2 regions of the Desulfitobacterium sp. LBE genome follow, and region 2 is predicted to be linked to the other one. Evidence: predicted binding sites of a transcription regulator. Region 2 holds the regulator's gene; the other holds the start of a gene.
The links. Region 2 encodes HrcA, which represses chaperone genes, less so after heat shock. Its sites were predicted from a motif close to TGTTAGCACTCNNNNNNNNNGAGTGCTAACA; they were not measured.
Positions count from the first base shown of each region.

Region 1: a site for HrcA is predicted at 2,296-2,326, ahead of groES (co-chaperone GroES). Genes of this name have one in related genera too.

Region 1 covers NZ_VLKD01000001.1:2,064,647-2,068,069, forward strand. The annotation lists gene DESLBE_RS09795 (helix-turn-helix transcriptional regulator) at 1-117, shown strand, start outside; gene groL (chaperonin GroEL) at 233-1,867, opposite strand; gene groES (co-chaperone GroES) at 1,968-2,252, opposite strand; gene DESLBE_RS09810 (NYN domain-containing protein) at 2,652-3,423, opposite strand, start outside.
Region 2 covers NZ_VLKD01000001.1:4,544,915-4,548,337, reverse strand. The annotation lists gene dnaK (molecular chaperone DnaK) at 1-945, opposite strand, end outside; gene grpE (nucleotide exchange factor GrpE) at 971-1,612, opposite strand; gene hrcA (heat-inducible transcriptional repressor HrcA) at 1,630-2,667, opposite strand; gene DESLBE_RS21370 (cell wall-binding repeat-containing protein) at 3,073-3,423, opposite strand, start outside.

The DNA of each region.
Region 1 (3,423 bases), 2.5 Mb from region 2:
CCCGTTGAATTAACAGAGGATGAACTGGCTCTTGTCTCAAATTTTCGCAAGCTGTCCCATGATAACAAAATGAAAATCCTTGGAATGATCGAATTAAAAGCTTCCGAAGATGCATGATGCAAACTTATACAAAACCTCTAAAAAAATCGAGACTCATGTTAGCAAGATGTTGGCTATGGCCACATCGCAACACGAGTCTCGCTTATTTCAGGGATTTATTTGTGATTTAGGCTTACATCATTCCGCCCATGCCACCCATGCCGCCCATACCAGCCATAGCAGCCGCACCATTATCCTTTGATGGGATATCGGAAACTAAGCACTCGGTAGTAAGGAGCATAGCAGCGATGGAAGCTGCATTCTGCAGAGCAGAGCGCGTCACTTTAGCGGGGTCAACGATACCGGCAGCAATCATATCTTCATATGTTTCGGTCAGAGCGTTGAATCCTACCCCACGGCCGCCATTGCGAACCTTCTCCACAACGATGGAGCCTTCGAATCCTGCATTATTGGCAATTTGACGGAGAGGCTCTTCTAAGGCACGATAGACAATAGCTACACCGGTCTTTTCGTCTCCGGTAAGCTTAAGGCTGTCAAGGGCTTTAGCAGCATCCACTAACGCGCAGCCACCACCGGCTACGATACCTTCTTCAACTGCTGCGCGGGTTGCAGCTAAAGCATCTTCAATGCGGAGTTTCTTTTCTTTCATTTCAACTTCTGTTGCAGCACCTACTTGAATCACAGCAACACCGCCGGCTAATTTAGCCAAACGCTCTTGAAGTTTTTCCCGGTCGAAATCAGAAGTCGTTTCATCGATTTGCTTTTTAATGGCTTCCACACGGCTCTTAATATCATCTTGAGAACCGGATCCCTCGACAATGGTGGTTTCTTCTTTAGTTACGCGAATTTGACGAGCACGGCCCAGCATATCAATCGTAGTGTTTTCCAGCTTTAAGCCAAGATCTTCGGTAATGACGGTACCACCAGTGAGAATCGCGATATCTTCCAGCATTGCCTTACGGCGATCACCGAAGCCAGGAGCTTTTACAGCAACGCAGGTAAAGGTTCCGCGGAGTTTGTTCAGAATGAGGGTAGCCAAAGCTTCCCCTTCGATATCTTCGGCAATAATCAGAAGTTGACGGCCGGCTTGAACGACTTTCTCAAGAACAGGGAGAATGTCGGCGATAGCGCCAATCTTTTTATCGGTAATTAAGATGTAAGGATCATTTAAAATAGCTTCCATCTTATCGGTATCGGTGATCATATATGCAGAGAGATAGCCCCGGTCAAATTGCATACCTTCGACAACTTTGAGCTCGGTGGTCATTCCTTTAGCTTCTTCTACGGTGATTACGCCGTCTTTGCCGACCTTTTCCATAGCATCAGAAATCAGAACGCCGATGTTGTCATCGCCGGCGGAGATAGAAGCTACTTGAGCGATAGATTCCTTGCTTTCAATGGGTTTAGCATTGGTTTTAATATCCTCGACAACAGATTCAACAGCCTTCTCAATGCCCCGCTTGATGCCCATAGGATTAGCACCGGCAGCTACATTCTTTAAGCCTTCACGGATAATCGCTTGGGCCAATACAGTTGCAGTGGTGGTTCCATCCCCTGCTACATCATTGGTTTTGGTTGCAACCTCCTTGACAAGTTGGGCACCCATATTCTCGAATGGATCTTCCAGCTCAATTTCCCGGGCGATGGTTACACCATCATTGGTAATCAAAGGAGCGCCGAATTTTTTGTCCAAAACCACATTACGGCCTTTAGGTCCAAGAGTTACCCGGACAGACTCAGCCAGGGCATTAACACCACGCTCTAATGCGCGGCGAGCTTCTTCATTGAAAACGATTTGTTTTGCCACCTGTAAGTTCCTCCTTAAAAATCCAAAATTCAAGGGTCAATAAGTAAAAAACACTGTACAATGTCAAGTTCATTAAGTGAATAAAGCAAAGAGTATTATCTTAGCCAATAACCGCTAAAATGTCAGTTTCCTTAAGAATAAGATACTCTTGACCATCATACTTTACTTCAGTACCGGCATATTTGGAATAAATCACGCGGTCACCCACTTTAACATCCAGGACGATGCGCTCTCCTTTTTCCATTTTTCCAGGTCCTACTGCAACGACTTCACCTTCTTGAGGCTTTTCTTTAGCCGTATCCGGCATGATGATTCCGCTTTTTGTCTTTTCTTCCATGGGGAGTGCTTTAATGACTACCCGATCACCTAGAGGCTTAATGTTCATTGAAGAAAGTCCCTCCTTAAGAACTCAAATATTATTTTGATATTGTTAGCACTCATTCCTATTGAGTGCTAACATCATACTATAATAATATGCAAGGTGGATGAAGAAATCAAATCCTGTCATTTGCATTTTTAAGAGATTTACAAGCGAAAACCTTCTATTTTCTCCTTATATCTTCCCCTTATTGCATCACTCTTAAATTGACAGAATCTCATAGCTTCGACTTGCATTCACTAAGCAATATATTGACCAGTCCCCGGGGGGTTTATTCATCCTTTGGACAAAAAATCATCACGGCATCTAAGAAGAAGGGATATCCAGCCCTCCCGGCCAGATACCCCTTCTTCTCATTCTTTTATTACCCTATGCCGTGCCTGCTCAATTTTACACGGCAAACCATCAATGAGTTCTTAATTTCTCATAGCGTTTGCGAATCTCTTCGATTGCGGAACCCAGAACAACTTGAACCATAGAATGGTCAAGATTCAAAAGATAGACCTTGGTTTTACCGATCTTTAAACTGGAATCGGCATATTCTTGTTCAAGAAGAATCCCCTCTCTTAATGCGTAGCGAATAAGCTCTTTCACTTGGGATATGGTAACTCCCAGATGATCCGACAGGGCGAGCCTCGCTTTGGTGGAAGCAATATACGTCATGCTTAGCTGAAGCTGAGCTATGATTGAGATTGCTTGTTCAAGATCCTTTTCAGGCTCATATTCCTGCGGTCGCTCCTGAGGGAGAAACTCACCGAAAAAGTCCCCGGAATCACTGAAGGCTTGAAGTTCGTGGTGCATGCTTCCCTTCACGCCGATAACTTTAACATCTTTTCCCCAGGCCCTTACTTTGCGAAGTAAAGGCAAAAAATCTCCATCCCCAGTTAGAAGAAGAAACACATCAAAGGTTGCGGTACGGGTGAGCAAGATCTCCTGCGCTTCCAATATGAGCTCCACATCCGCCGCATTTCGCCTTAATCCTGTACTGGCAAAATTGTTTTTTCCGTACACATGGCGTGTATATACATGAATCTTCTCAAAAGAAGTCTGGGCACGCCAGAATTCTTCCCGATCGAAATTAGCATAGAGATAAATAGCAGATAGAACATAGTCGTTTTTCTTGGCATACAGTTGAATGGATTCCATAAGGATTTCCGGAGTTAATTCATAACCTTGT
Region 2 (3,423 bases):
GGTGGATCCGCCTACGAGAATGACTTGATTCACTTCGTTCCAAGAGAGTTTGGCATCGGCTAAAGCCTGACGGGTAGGTCCAAGGGTAGCCTCGACCAGATCCGCGGTCAATTCCTCAAATTTAGCCCGTGTAATATTCATATCCAAGTGAGCCGGTCCCTCGCCAGTCATGGTGATAAAGGGCAGGTTCACATTGGTGGTGCTCACTCCGGAAAGCTCCACTTTGGCTTTCTCGGCTGCTTCTTTCAAGCGTTGGAGGGCAACACGGTCTTTGGCCAAATCCACACCTTGATCTTTTTTAAACTCAGCTACCATATAGTCAATCAGGCGTTGGTCAAAGTCGTCCCCACCCAGTTTATTGTTGCCGCTGGTGGCTTTAACCTCAACCATACCCTGGGAAAGCTCCAGCAGGGATACGTCGAAGGTTCCTCCCCCTAAGTCAAAGACCAGAACGGTTTGATCCTCTTGCTTGTCTAAACCATAGGCCAAAGCCGCCGCTGTAGGCTCGTTGATAATCCGCTTAACATCCAGACCGGCGATGGTTCCCGCATCTTTGGTAGCCTGCCGCTGGGCATCGGTGAAATAAGCCGGTACGGTAATGACAGCCTCTGTGACCGTCTGTCCCAGATAAGCTTCGGCATCTGCTTTCAGCTTTTGCAGAATCATTGCGGAAATCTCCTGGGGAGAATAGCTCTTATCGTCAATTTTCACTTTGTAATCTGTTCCCATATGTCTCTTAATGGAGATGACGGTCTTATCCGGATTAGAAACCGCCTGACGCTTAGCCACTTGACCGGCCAAGCGTTCTCCGGTCTTGGAAAAACCAACTACAGAAGGAGTCGTCCGATTCCCTTCCGCATTGGTGATAACGACAGCCTCGCCGCCTTCCATAACTGCCACACAAGAGTTGGTGGTTCCTAAGTCAATGCCAATCACTTTACCCATGTTCACTATTTCCTCCTTATCGCACCTAGCGGGACACTTTGACCATGCTAGGACGTATTACTTTTTCTTTAAGATAATAACCTTTTTGAAGCTCCTCCACCACGGTGCTCTCCGGATAGTCTTCTGAATCCACCTGAAGGACGGCTTCATGTAGGTTGGGATCGAAAGGCTGCCCCACGGCTTCAATCGCCGCCAATCCTTCCTTGGCAAGAATGCCTTGCAGTTGTTTGAAAATCATCTCTACTCCTTGGGAAAAGGACTTCATATCTTGAGTGGTCTTGGAAGCTTCCACTGCCCGTTCAAAATTGTCCAATACAGGCAGCAACCCTTCTACAACACGCTCTGAGGCATATTTGGCGAAATCCTCCTTCTCCTTTTGGGTCCGTTTGCGATAGTTGTCAAACTCAGCCTGCAAGCGCTGGAGATGAGTATAGTATTCCTCTGCCTGGTTCTTGGTCTGGTCAAGTTCTGCCTGAAGAGTGAGTATTTTTTCTTCTAAAGAAACATCCTGCTCCGGAGAAGATTCATTCCCCACTTCTTCCTCTTGGACAGCTTCGCTAAGGATTTCTTCAACAGTATCGGTCAAATTTTCCTTTGACTCTTGAGTATTTTTAGTTTCCCATTCGGTCTGACCCGATGGGGGGGTTTTCCCGCCCCAGTTCACCATTATTGAAACCACCTCTCCTAATTCCTTCGTCGCACAGTAAGCAGCTCTGTGAGCGTTCTTGTCATGTAATCCACCATGGCCATAGCCTTCCCATAATCCATACGGGTAGGTCCAATCAAGCCGATCGTTCCCAAAGGCTCTCCATCAATCCAATAGGTCCCGGTAATAATACTGCAGTCCCGAAGTTCCTTCAGTTTATTTTCCCCACCGATAGTCACTGCCAAACCTTCTTTCTGAGGATGCAATACTTTGATGATTTGGGCTCCCTCTTCGAAAATCTGGAAGAGGTTTCTGATCTTTTCTACATCCCGGAATTCAGGTTGGTTCAACATGTTCAGAGTTCCACCCAGGTAGACTTTACTGGACTCTTCAGGGCTATTGCTCAGAACGGCGGAAAGAAGCTCTAAGGCATTGTCAATCAGGAAGCGTTGACGAGTCAGTTCGCTGTATATCTCATGAAGCATATCCCGTTTCACTTCTTCCATAGAATGCCCACGCATCTTATGGTTAAATACGTTGGCAATTCTCTGAAGCTCCTCGGCTGTTACATTTTCCCCAATCTCGACAATCTGATTCTCCACCACGCCATTTTCCTTGACGACCACCATGATGGCTTTGCCGGGTTCATAAGGCAGGAAGTGCATCTGATTAAAGGCGCTCTTTCCCTTGTCCGGCCCGATGACGATACTGGTCAAATGGGTGAGTTCAGAAAGGAGCTTGCTGGAATGGGCAATGACCGTCTGAATCTCCGCAATTCTTTTCGTGGTCTCTTTTTCAATAACATCCTTGACATCATCGGCAATACTGGATTTCTCCAGGAGACAGTCCACATAATACCGATAACCCGCATCCGAGGGAATGCGGCCTGCTGAAGTATGGGGCTGCTCAATAAGACCCAACTCTTCCATATCGGACATTTCGTTACGAATGGTGGCCGGCGAGATGCCTAAATCAAATTTCCGGGCGATGGTTCGTGAACCGACAGGCTCAGCAGTACTGATATAATCCTGTACGATAGCCCGCAGGATCTTCTTTTTTCGCTCGTCCATCTGCATACACATAACCGCCTTTCCACCCTCGTTTTCCTCTTGTTAGCACTCGACCTTAATGAGTGCTAACGATTTATGATATTATAGTACCTCTCACTATTTATATTGTCAAGTAGCAGACAAGGTAAAAAAATGGTTTGGGAAGGATTATACAATGAGACTTTTAGATGAACTCTCTATGACGAACTTCGATAAGCGAAGAAATTGAATTCGAATTCAATTTCTTCGCTTATCGAAATAAAAAATTGTGTATTTCCACATCAAGTGGAGTTACTCTCTAAAACTTATCCCCTCCGGCAAATCAAGTTTATCAAGAGGGGCATCATAAACAAGCGTTCTTGTTTATGATGCCCCTCTTTCATGATGACTTATTTGCCGGGAATCAATACGAATCGGTTCTTAGCTAAGGCATTATTTTACCAGAGCCCTGAGTTCTTCTTCGATCGCCGAGCTGACAGCCCCCTGCCCGCCAAAAATGACGATATCGGAAGGCTTTCTTACGTTCAGATACTCTCTAAGGTCGGCACTGAGACTCTTCTCTACCAAGATGAGGGGATCCTGCAATCTGGCTGAATAAACGCTTCCGGCCAAGGCATCCGGGAAATCCCGACCGGTAGCGATGCTGACTCCCCGACCACTTGGATCAAAGTATTGAGCAACGGCCAGGGTACTTGCATAACGATCCTGTCCGCCAATCCGAATGATGTTCTCTAGTCCTATCCCGGTAAGCTGTGCCACTTCATCCTTGACTCGATCGCTGAC